Regions from separate parts of the Micromonospora sp. A3M-1-15 genome, predicted to be linked through region 1. Evidence: predicted binding sites of a transcription regulator. Region 1 holds the regulator's gene; the other holds the start of a gene.
The links. The regulator HrcA, encoded in region 1, represses chaperone genes, less so after heat shock. The targets are predictions, from matches to a motif close to GGTTNGCACNCTCNNNNNGAGNGTGCNAACC.
Positions count from the first base shown of each region.

Region 2: the regulator HrcA is predicted to act here: its motif matches at 2,006-2,036, upstream of groL (chaperonin GroEL).

Region 1 covers NZ_JANAVK010000004.1:69,741-75,105, reverse strand. Annotated here, with positions in the region: gene NLX85_RS20775 (histidine triad nucleotide-binding protein) at 1-98, opposite strand, end outside; gene NLX85_RS20770 (SDR family oxidoreductase) at 147-908, shown strand; gene NLX85_RS20765 (16S rRNA (uracil(1498)-N(3))-methyltransferase) at 936-1,670, opposite strand; gene dnaJ (molecular chaperone DnaJ) at 1,672-2,814, opposite strand; gene hrcA (heat-inducible transcriptional repressor HrcA) at 2,888-3,910, opposite strand; gene NLX85_RS20750 (DUF4870 domain-containing protein) at 4,141-4,803, shown strand; gene hemW (radical SAM family heme chaperone HemW) at 4,851-5,365, opposite strand, start outside.
Region 2 covers NZ_JANAVK010000003.1:810,755-816,119, reverse strand. Annotated here, with positions in the region: gene NLX85_RS18960 (BON domain-containing protein) at 1-192, shown strand, start outside; gene groL (chaperonin GroEL) at 337-1,908, opposite strand; gene NLX85_RS18950 (hypothetical protein) at 2,952-3,221, shown strand; gene NLX85_RS33730 (bacteriocin immunity protein) at 3,184-3,402, shown strand; gene NLX85_RS18945 (septum formation family protein) at 3,834-4,742, shown strand; gene NLX85_RS18940 (PhzF family phenazine biosynthesis protein) at 5,090-5,365, opposite strand, start outside.

The DNA of each region.
Region 1 (5,365 bases):
TCGATGTCCCGGAAGGCCAGGGTGGTGGCGGTCTCGCGGACGACGGTGGCCGGGATCTCCCCGGCGACGATCCGGCAGAACAGGCAGTCGGTTCCCATCGGGGCATGGTAAGTCGTCCGGTCCCCCGCTCAGGCATGATGTGCCGCGTGACTTCTCGGGCGGTACTGGTGACGGGGGCCTCGCGCGGCATCGGCCGCGCGGTGGCGCGGGCGTTCGCGGCGGGCGGGGACCGGGTGGCGATCCACCACCGGGACTCCGCGGACCTGGCCGAGGCGCTGCGGGCGGAGCTGCCCGGCGACGGGCACGTGGTGGTCCGCGCCGACCTGGCCGACCCGGAGGCGGTCCGGGCCATGGTGGACGAGGCGGCGCGGCGCCTGGGCGGCCTCGACGTCCTGGTCAACAACGCCGGCGTCTACGGCCCGCGCGACCTGCCCCACCCGGTCTTCGGCAACACCTACGAGCAGTGGCAGGAGCAGTGGCGGCTGGTCCTGGAGACCAACCTGACCGGCGCCGCGAACGCCACCTGGTGCGCCGCCCAGCACATGCGGGAGCGGGGCGGCCGGATCGTGAACGTGTCGTCCCGGGGCGCCTTCCGGGGTGAGCCGGAGCAGCCGGCGTACGGGGCGAGCAAGGCGGGGCTGAACGCGCTCGGCCAGTCGCTGGCGCTGGCCCTGGCCCCGTACGGGATCGCGGTGGCGACCGTGGCGCCGGGCTTCGTGGCGACCGACATGACCACCACCCACCTCAGTGGCGAGCGGGGCGACGCCATCCGCGCCCAGTCCCCGTTCAACCGCGTGGCCCGCCCCGAGGAGATCGCGGCGGCGGTGCACTGGCTGGCCAGCCCCGAGGCCGAGTGGGCCTCCGGCACCATCGTCGACCTGAACGGTGCCTCCTACCTCCGCACCTGACGTGCCCACCCGCAGCGGGTGGGCCGGTCACCAGCGGTGCAGGCGGGTGGACAGCACGGTGAGGGCGGCCACGCCGGCTGTCGACGTGCGAAGCACCGACGGGCCCAGGCGGACCGGGCGGGCGCCGGCCTCCTCGAAGGCCGTCAGCTCGGTGGGGGCGATGCCGCCCTCGGGGCCGACCACCAGGACGATCTCGCCGGCGTCGGGCAGCCCGACCGTGGTCAGCCGCTCCTCGGCCTCCTCGTGCAGGACGAACGCGGCGGCCGCCCCGGCGATCCGGCGGGTCACCGTGGTGGTGGACTCGTCGGGCGTGCCGGCCACCACCGGCAGCCACGGGCGGCGGGCCTGCTTGGCCGCCTCCCGGGCGGTGGCCGCCCACTTCTCCCGGGCCCGTACGCCCCGGTCCCCGCGCCACTGGGTCACCGACCGGGACGCCGCCCAGGGGACGATCTCGTCCACCCCGACCTCGGTCATCGCCTGCACGGCCAGCTCGCCCCGGTCGCCCTTGGCGATGCCCTGCACCACGACGAGCCGCGGGACGGACGCGTCGACGTACCCCCGGGAGGTGACCCGGAGGTCGAGGGTGCCCCGGCCCACGGCGCTGACCACGGCGGCGGCCGTGCCGCCCCGCCCGTCGGCGAGCAGCAGTTCCTCGCCGACGCGCAGCCGTTGCACGGTGGCCGCGTGGTGCCCCTCGGGGCCGTCCAGCGTCAGCGTGTCACCGGTGGGCAGCGCCTCGACCAGGAACAGCGGCGCCGACACCTCAGGCGTGCCCGTTGAAGGCGTCGCGCATCCGCGAGAAGAAGCCGCCCTGCTTGCTCAGCTCGGCGACCTCCTCGCCGCGGGTCTTCGCGAAGTCCCGCAGCATCCGCTCCTGGTCGGCGTCGAGCTTGGTCGGGGTCCGCACGTCGAGGTGGACGTAGAGGTCGCCCCGGCCGGTGCCGCGCAGGTGCGGTACGCCCCGGGCGCGCAGGCGCAGCGTGCTGCCCGGCTGGGTGCCCGCCTTGACGTCGACGGTCTCCTCGCTGTCGAGCGTCTTGATGGTCAGCCGGGTGCCGAGCGCGGCGGCGGTCATCGGCACGGTGACCCGGCAGTGCAGGTCGTCGCCCTTGCGCGAGTAGACGTCGTGGGGCCGCTCGTGGATCTCCACGTAGAGGTCGCCGGCGGTGCCGCCGCCCGGGCCCACCTCGCCCTGCTGGGCCAGCCGGATCCGCATGCCGTCCTCGACGCCCGCCGGGATCTTGACGGTGAGCGACCGGCGGGTGCGCACCCGGCCGTCGCCCGCGCAGGTCGGGCAGGGGTGCGGGATGGTGGTGCCGTAGCCCTGGCAGACCGTGCACGGCCGGGCGGAGACCACCTGGCCGAGGAAGGTCCGCTGCACCGACTGCACCTCGCCCCGGCCGCCGCACGCCTCGCAGGTGGCCAGGTGGGTGCCGGCCGCGGTGCCGGCGCCGGAGCAGGTGGTGCAGAGCACCGCGGTGTCCACGGTGATCGGCGCCTCGACGCCGAACGCCGTCTCGTTCAGGTCCAGCTCCAGCCGCAGTATCGCGTCGGCGCCCGGCCGGGTACGCGGCCGCGGGCCCCGGCTGCCGCCGGCCGCCCCGCCGAAGAAGGCGTCCATGATGTCCTGGAAGCCGACGAACGGGCCGGCGCCGCCCGGACCACCCGGGCCCGCGCCCCCGCCGCCCGGGGCGAGCGGGTCGCCGCCCAGGTCGACGATCTGCCGTTTCCGATCGTCCGAGAGGACCTCGTACGCGGCGTTGATGTCCTTGAACTTCTCCTGTGCCTCCGGGTCCGGATTGACGTCCGGGTGGAACTGCCGCGCCAGCTTGCGGTAGGCGCGCTTGATCTCGTCGTCGGAGGCGTCCCGGCTCACGCCGAGAATGCCGTAGTAGTCCCTGGCCACTGCGTTCGGTGTCCTCATGTTCGTCTCGCGTTGCGCCGGTCGTCGGCCGGAGCCGGCCGTCGGCCGTGACTGGTCAGTTCTGGGCCAGCAGTTCGCCCACGTAGCGTGCCACGGCCCTCACCGTGGCGATGGTGCCGGGGTAGTCCATCCGGGTCGGGCCGAGCACGCCGAGGCCACCCACGATGGTGCTGCCCGGGCCGTACCCGGTGCTGACCACCGAGGCGGCCCGCAGGTTGTCGATCTCGTTCTCGTCGCCGATGAGCACCCGGGTGGTGCTCGGCTCGGCCTCGCCGATCAGCTTGAGCAGCACGACCTCCTCCTCGAGCGCCTCGAGGATCGGCCGCAGCGAGCCCTGGAAGTCGAGCAGGCCGCCCCGGGTGAGGTTGGCCGTGCCGGCCAGGGCGATGCGCTCCTCGTGCCGCTCGACCAGGGTCTCCAGCAGCACGGTGGAGAGCGTGGCCATGGCCGGGCGCAGCTGCGGCGTGGACTCGTCGACCAGGGCCTGCACCAGCGGCGGGGTGTCGGACAGCCGACTGCCGACGAGCTTCTCGTTGACCAGGCGGCGCAGGTCGGTGACGTCCTCGGCCGGGATCGGCCCGGGCATCTCGACCAGCCGCTGCTCGACCCGGCCGGTGTCGGCGATCATCACGACCATCAGCCGGGTGGTGGAGATCGGCACCAGCTCCAGGTGGCGCACCTTGGAGCGGGCGAGGCTCGGGTACTGCACCACGGCGACCTGCCGGGTGAGCTGGGCGAGCAGCCGGACGGTGCGGTGCACCACGTCGTCCAGGTCGACGGCGCCGACCAGGAAGCGCTCGATGGCCCGGCGCTCGGCCGGGCTGAGCGGCTTGACCCGGGAGAGCCGGTCGACGAAGAGCCGGTAGCCGCGGTCGGTGGGCACCCGGCCGGCGCTGGTGTGCGGCTGCCGGATGTAGCCCTCCTCCTCCAGCACCGCCATGTCGTTGCGCACGGTCGCCGGGGAGACACCCAGCTGGTGGCGCTCGACGAGGGCCTTGCTGCCGACCGGCTCCTGCGTGGCGACGTAGTCCTCGACGATCGCGCGCAGCACGGCGAGCTTGCGGTCGTCGAGACCCATCTCCCCACCTCCTGACGCACCTCGTCGCACCGGCGCGGGGCGTCCGCCGGGCGTCTGGCACTCGACTGTAGCGAGTGCCAGTCTACGTCGGCGTGCCCGCCGGCGCGATGATCGGCGACGCACCTCCGGTGCGGCCCGCCGCACATCCGGCCCGCCAGGGCCGAACAGCCGGACATCCCGGGCGATCCCGCTCTGGTGCGCCCTTGCCACCGGGACCTACCGTGACGACCATGACTGAACCTCCTCGCCCTCCCGGAGCGGGGGACTCCGGCGCCCCGCCGCCGGAGGCGACCCCGCCGTCGGCACCGTACGGCTCGTCGGCGGACGAGCCCCCCACCGCACCACTGTCCGGGGCCCCGGCCGGGGGCGGCTATCCCCCGCCCGGTGGCTATCCGCCGCCTCCCGGCGGCCAGCCGCCGTCGGGCGGTTACCCACCCCCGGGCGGCTACCCGCCGCCGGGTGGCTACCCCCCGCCGGGCGGCTACGGCGCGCCGGGCGCCGGCTACCCGGGCGGCGGCGCGTACGGCGCGCCGGCCGGCTACGCCAACAACGACGACAAGACCTGGTCCCTCATCGCGCACTTCGGCGGCCCGGTCGGTGTCGTGGTCGGCGGCAGCCTGCTCGGCTGGGTGGCGCCGCTCATCGCGTTCTCGGTCAAGGGCCAGCAGTCCCCGACCGTGCGCGCGCACGCGGTCGCCGCGCTGAACTTCCAGATCACCTGGGTCATCGCGACGCTGATCAGCTTCGTGCTGGCCGTGGTCACCTGCGGCCTGCTCTTCTTCATCCCGATCATCGTCGCCCTGATCCCGATCATCTTCGGCATCATCGGCGGCGTGAAGGCCACCGAGGGCGTCCTCTACCGCTACCCGATGACCTACACGTTCGTGAAGTGACCGACCCGGCCGGCCCACGGGCCGGCCGGGACCGGCGCGTCACACGCTCAGGGCAGCAGGTCGCGCACGACCGCGTCGGCGAGCAGCCGGCCGCGCAGGGTGAGCACCGCCCGGCCGCTCGCGTAGGCCTCGGCGTCCAGCAGGCCGTCGGCCCGGGCCCGCTCGGCGCCCGCCCGGCCCGCCTCGTCGAGCCCCGACAGGGGCAGCCCGGTGGCGAGCCGCAGCCGCAGCATCACGTCCTCCATGTGCGCCTCGTCCGGCGTGAGCAGCTCCCGGGCCAGACCGGGCGACTCCCCGGCGGCCAGCCGCTGGGCGTACGCCGTCGGGTGCTTGACGTTCCACCAGCGCACCCCGCCGACGTGGCTGTGCGCCCCCGGGCCGAGGCCCCACCAGTCGGCGCCCGTCCAGTAGAGCAGGTTGTGCCGGCACCGGGCCGCCTCGGAGCGGGCCCAGTTGGAGACCTCGTACCAGGAGAAGCCGGCCGCGCCGAGGGCGGCCTCCGCGGCCAGGTAGCGGTCCGCCGCCACGTCGTCACTGGGGTACGGCAGCTCGCCGCGGCGCA
Region 2 (5,365 bases), on a different contig from region 1:
GCCGCGATCGACGGGGCGATCCTGCGCAACGCCCAGCTCGACTCCCACCAGATCAAGGCTGATGTCAACGGCGCGGAGGTGACGCTGCGCGGGTCCGTGCGATCGTGGGCCGAACGCCGTCAGGCCGAGAACGTGTCGTGGTCAGGTTCCGGCGTGACCAGCGTCAAGAATCATCTCACCGTCACCGCCTGATTCCAGATCCACCCGCCGTCCCTGACGGCACGACAGCTCAATCCCTTGACGGGGCCGGCCAGTGCGGCACGCAGCCGCACTGGCCGGCTCCGGTCTGTGACAGCCCCGAATGTCGTCGCTGGCCGGCAAGCCGACGCCGGGCGTCTATGGCTTGTCGGCGATGAGCACCTCGGTGGTCAGGAACAATGCGGCGATCGACGCGGCGTTCTGCAGCGCGGAACGGGTCACCTTGGCCGGTTCGACGATACCCGCTTTGATCATGTCGACGTACTCGCCGGTGGCAGCATCGAGGCCGTGGCCGGCGGGAAGTGAGTTGACCTTCTCTGCCACCACGCCGCCCTCAAGGCCGGCGTTGCTGGCGATCTGCTTGAGCGGCGCGGTCAACGCGACCCGCACGATGATCGCGCCGGTGGCCTCGTCACCGGCAAGGTCGAGCTTGTCGAACGCCGTGACCGCGGCGTTGGCCAAGGCCACGCCGCCGCCGGGGAGCAGGCCCTCTTCGATGGCGGCCTTGGCGTTGCGGACGGCGTCCTCGATGCGGTGCTTGCGCTCCTTGAGCTCCACCTCGGTGGCCGCGCCGACCTTGATCACCGCGATGCCGCCGGCCAGCTTGGCCAGCCGCTCCTGCAGCTTCTCCCGGTCGTAGTCGGAGTCACTGTTGTCGATCTCGGCGCGGAGCTGGGCGACCCGGCCGGCGATCTGCTCCCCGTCACCGGCACCGTCGACGATGGTGGTCTCGTCCAAGGTGGCGACCACCTTGCGGGCCCGGCCGAGCATGTCGAGGGTGACGTTTTCCAGCGTGAGACCTACGGTGTCGCTGACGACCTGACCATTGGTGAGGACGGCAAGGTCGGCCAGCATGGCCTTGCGGCGGTCACCGAAGCCGGGTGCCTTGACGGCCAGCGACGTGAAGGTGCCACGGACCTTGTTGACGATCAGGGTTGCGAGAGCCTCGGCCTCGACGTCCTCGGCGACGATGGCCAGCGGCTTGCCCGCCTGCATGACCTTCTCCAGGATCGGGAGCAGGTCGGTCAGGTTCGAGATCTTGTTCTCGACGATGAGGAGGTACGGGTCGTCGAGAACGGCTTCCATCCGTTCCGTGTCGGTGACGAAGTAGGGCGAGATGTAGCCCTTGTCGAAGCGCATGCCCTCGGTGAGCTCCAGCTCCAGGCCGAAGGTGTTGCTCTCCTCGACGGTGATGACGCCTTCCTTGCCGACCTTGTCCATCGCCTCGGCGATGAGTTCACCGACGCTTGCGTCGGCGGCGGAGATGGACGCGGTGGCCGCGATCTGCGCTCTGGTCTCGACGTCCTGGGCCTGGTTACGTAACGCCTCGGTCACCGCGGCCACGGCCTGCTCGATGCCGCGCTTGAGCGCGATCGGGTTCGCGCCCGCGGCGACGTTGCGCAGCCCCTCCCGTACCAGGGCCTGGGCCAGGACGGTCGCCGTCGTGGTGCCGTCGCCGGCCACGTCGTCGGTTTTCTTGGCGACTTCCTTGACCAGCTCGGCACCGAGCTTCTCGTACGGGTCGTCGAGCTCGATCTTCTTGGCGATGCTGACACCGTCGTTGGTGATGGTCGGCGCGCCCCAGCTGCTGGCCAGCACGACGTTGCGGCCCTTGGGGCCCAGCGTCACCTTCACCGTGTCGGCGAGGATGTTCATGCCACGTTCGAGGCCGCGACGGGCGTCTTCACCGAATGCGATCAACTTGGCCATCTGCGTCGTCCTCTACTCGTCGTGCTGACATGCAGCACTGATCGGACCGACCTGCGATGACGTACGCGCACGCCCCACCAGAGGGCTCATCCCAATCGGCTAGCACTCGCACAGGGCGAGTGCTAACTATGGTTTAGCACTCACCACCTGAGAGTGCAAGGAACACGAAGATCAACCTCCGTGGTCGCACCCCAACACCCGGTCGACCACTGCGAGACGATGCGGGGCGTCGCCGTCTCGGCCGCCATCGACGAGACATACCCCGATCTGCCCTGACTTGGGCGCCCAGACAGGGGTGATCCCGAACGCCAACCGGGTAGATCTGCCGGCCGGGGGAGCAGATTGGGAGCAGCAGGTTGCACTGAACGGCCCGCAACTGCACTCAACAGCGTTGAACTGCTCTGAACGGCACTGGTCCCGACCTGCGGTTCCACGTTTTGGCTGGTCAGAGGCGGTGCAGCGTTCCGGTTTCACACGAAGTGCTCAGCGGTTTTGCGCAGCAGTCGACAGCACTCTATGTCGCCTGGTAGGGGAGTGTGCGCAGGTGGCGGCGGTAAGGAACCACTGGATGGGCTCGCCTTGCAGGTGGGAGCAGATTGGGTGCAAGTTGGCGAAGTGGTCACCGCGCCCGAAGTGCACGCCGACCCGGATGGGGACGAGGGCTTTGACCTGCGGTGATGCGGTCGAGCGGTGCGGCGAGACCTCCCAGAGAAGACCGAAGTGGTCAGGGTTCGCTGCTCCCGCCTGGCTGGTGCCGGCTGTCGACCTGAGGCCTGTCGACGCTGATCACGAGGACCATGCCGCATCGATGTACGGCTTTGGTTGCCGTTGTGGTGGCGTCGGTATGGATCCCGTGAGCTGAGATCCGAATCCCACCGGCAAACCTTTGACCAGGGCTTCCTGAACGGTGACCACTTCGGCGGATCCGAAGGCGTCTGCCATGCTGGCTCCGAGTGTCAGGCGGGCGACGGCCTCCGCTCACTGCTGATGGGCGGTCGGTGCGCCGAGGAGATTATGCCGGTCGGTCCACAGACATTGTCTGGATGGAGCTGCGTCCTGAACTCTGCCCGCCGGTGGCCCCGGAGCAACGCATCGCCGACCTATCTACCGCCAAAGCGACCATCGCAAAGCTGCTGGAGCGCGGCGAGTCGGCCGACTCGGCAATCGCCGCGTTCAACGCCGGCACCGGCCACGCCTACACCGCCTACGACTTCCGCATCTATGGAAGTCTCGTAACGTCGGGGACTTTGCGATCGAGGCACCCGACCCGCTTCGCTGAAGGTCGAGAACGTCACCCCCGACGAGCTGATTGAGATCGTCCGCCGGATACAGCGCGCCGACGACGGCACCGACTACTACGTTCGCCTGCTGCACAGCCACGTCCTGCACCCACGAGTCAGCAGTCTGATCTTCTTTCCACCATCGGAGCTGGCCGATGCGTCCCCGGCGGACATCGTCGACGCCACCTTGAGCTATCGACCCATCGCGTTGTGACAACGCCACTTGCCGTCTCGATGGCTTGTCCTCGGCGAGCCGGCGTGCACTCGTGCCGCCGACCCATGGCCGCCGTCTTGGCCATCGGTCTCGCTGAGGGACAAGACGCTCGTGCTGCACCTTGGAAAGCGCGGCGAAGCGGCGAAGTAGAGCGCTAGGTGCCGGGGGCGCTACGGCCGCCCCGCCGGGGATCGGGAAGCACGTGGGGAGCAGCCAGGTAAGTGGCTGCAGCGTCTTGCGCGGGGCGGGAGTGGTCAGCATGCGGTGTGACGAAAGACCGGGACCGCCCCTGAGCGGTTCGCCGTCGGGGTCGTCACGGGCCGCCCGCGCCCTCTCAGCGCCTGGCCTCCGCTGGATGTCGCACGACGGACGGGGAGCTTGGCGTTGCCTCCGGGTGGCATATGCTGCGCCGGCACGACGGGGAGGGTGACATGCGACGGTGGCGGGTACGGGTGGCGGTGGCCGCCCTGGCCGGGACGGCGACGGCGATGGCGGGGTGCGGAGCGCCGGCCGGGTTGGACGGCGACCTGACCGACGACTGGCGGCCCGCCGCGGCGGCCGTGCAGTTCACCCCGAGGGTGGGCGACTGCCACGTGATTCCCGGCCCGTCGAGTTACCTGACCAGCTACCAGCCGGTCGACTGCACGCGGCAGCACCTGCTGGAGACCTTTTACCTGGGCACGTTCACCGGCGCGGTAGCCGAACGGGAAACCCCGCCGCCGGTGGGCTCGGCGGTGCTGCGACCGGCGTTTGCCGAATGCGACGCGAAGGCGACCACGTTTGTCGCTGGCGACTGGCGGGGCGCCCGCTTGACGGTGCAGGTCGCGCCCCCGTCCCCGGGCGGGTGGCAGGGTGGCAGTCGCTGGTTCCGGTGCGACGTCTTCGAGCTGGACACGGCCGACGGCGGCTCCGCGCAACGGCATCCGGACGACCACCCCGTGCAGCACACCGGCAGCCTGCGGGACGCGCTGAAGGGCCCGTCACCGCTGGCCTTCGGGTGCCTGAACGAGGACCGGTACGGCGCCTTCGAGCAGACCGCCTGCGCCCGGCCGCACACGTTCGAGTACGTCGGCTCGTGGATGGCGCCCGACACCCCGTACGCGGACGCGGGCCGCGACGAGGACGGCGTGCACGCGAAGTGCCGGGCCCTCGTGGCCCAGTACGCGAAGGTCCCGGTCGACGGCGTGCTGCGCTACCGGACGGGCACCTCGTACCTGGTGCCGGCCGCGGAGGCATGGGCGCGCGGTGACCGGGGGATCCGCTGCTTCTACTGGTCGGGGGGTCCGAAGGTGACCCACTCGATCAAGGGAGGTGGCACGAAGGCGCTGCCAGTCCGCTGAACGCGGTGCGCCGGCGGAGGCAGGCGGGGAGAATCGGGTGAGCCGGGCCGGTCCGGCCGTCGACCATCGACGGGTGCCCCACCATCGCGCTCGGTCGCAGCGGCCTGGCGTTCGGCGTGGGGGTGCTTCGCGCTCGAATCCTCAGCACCGGCACCGGCACCTGAGCCTGCACGGATCCCGTGCCGCAGATGCTTCTTTAGCTGGGGCCATAGCAGCCTCGCACGGGCAGGCGTCCGGGGCGACCAACTCCCCGTCACGCCTGCCGCATGCCGCCCGGACGTGCCGATGACCGTGCATCCGATTATCGACAGGAAAGGAAGTCGCTCGAGCGCGGATCGCTTGATGTTTCAGCCGAGCACGATGGGCGGGGCGAGGTCGACCACTGCGCCGATTCTCGCGACGATGCCGGATCCGGTACGGGTCGCACTCGCGAAGATCGATGATGGCCTGTTGAGTGTGTCACCCTGGTGGACTTCGATGTCGCCGTTGCCGGAGGTGTCGAGGAGGTGGGCGGCGAGGCAGCCGACACTGTTGGCGTTCGCGATGTCCTCGTTGACTCCGATCGCGGGGGCGAACATGCGGGCTGCCGCCGTTCTCGCGGTCGGCGAGAGTGCGTAGGTGAA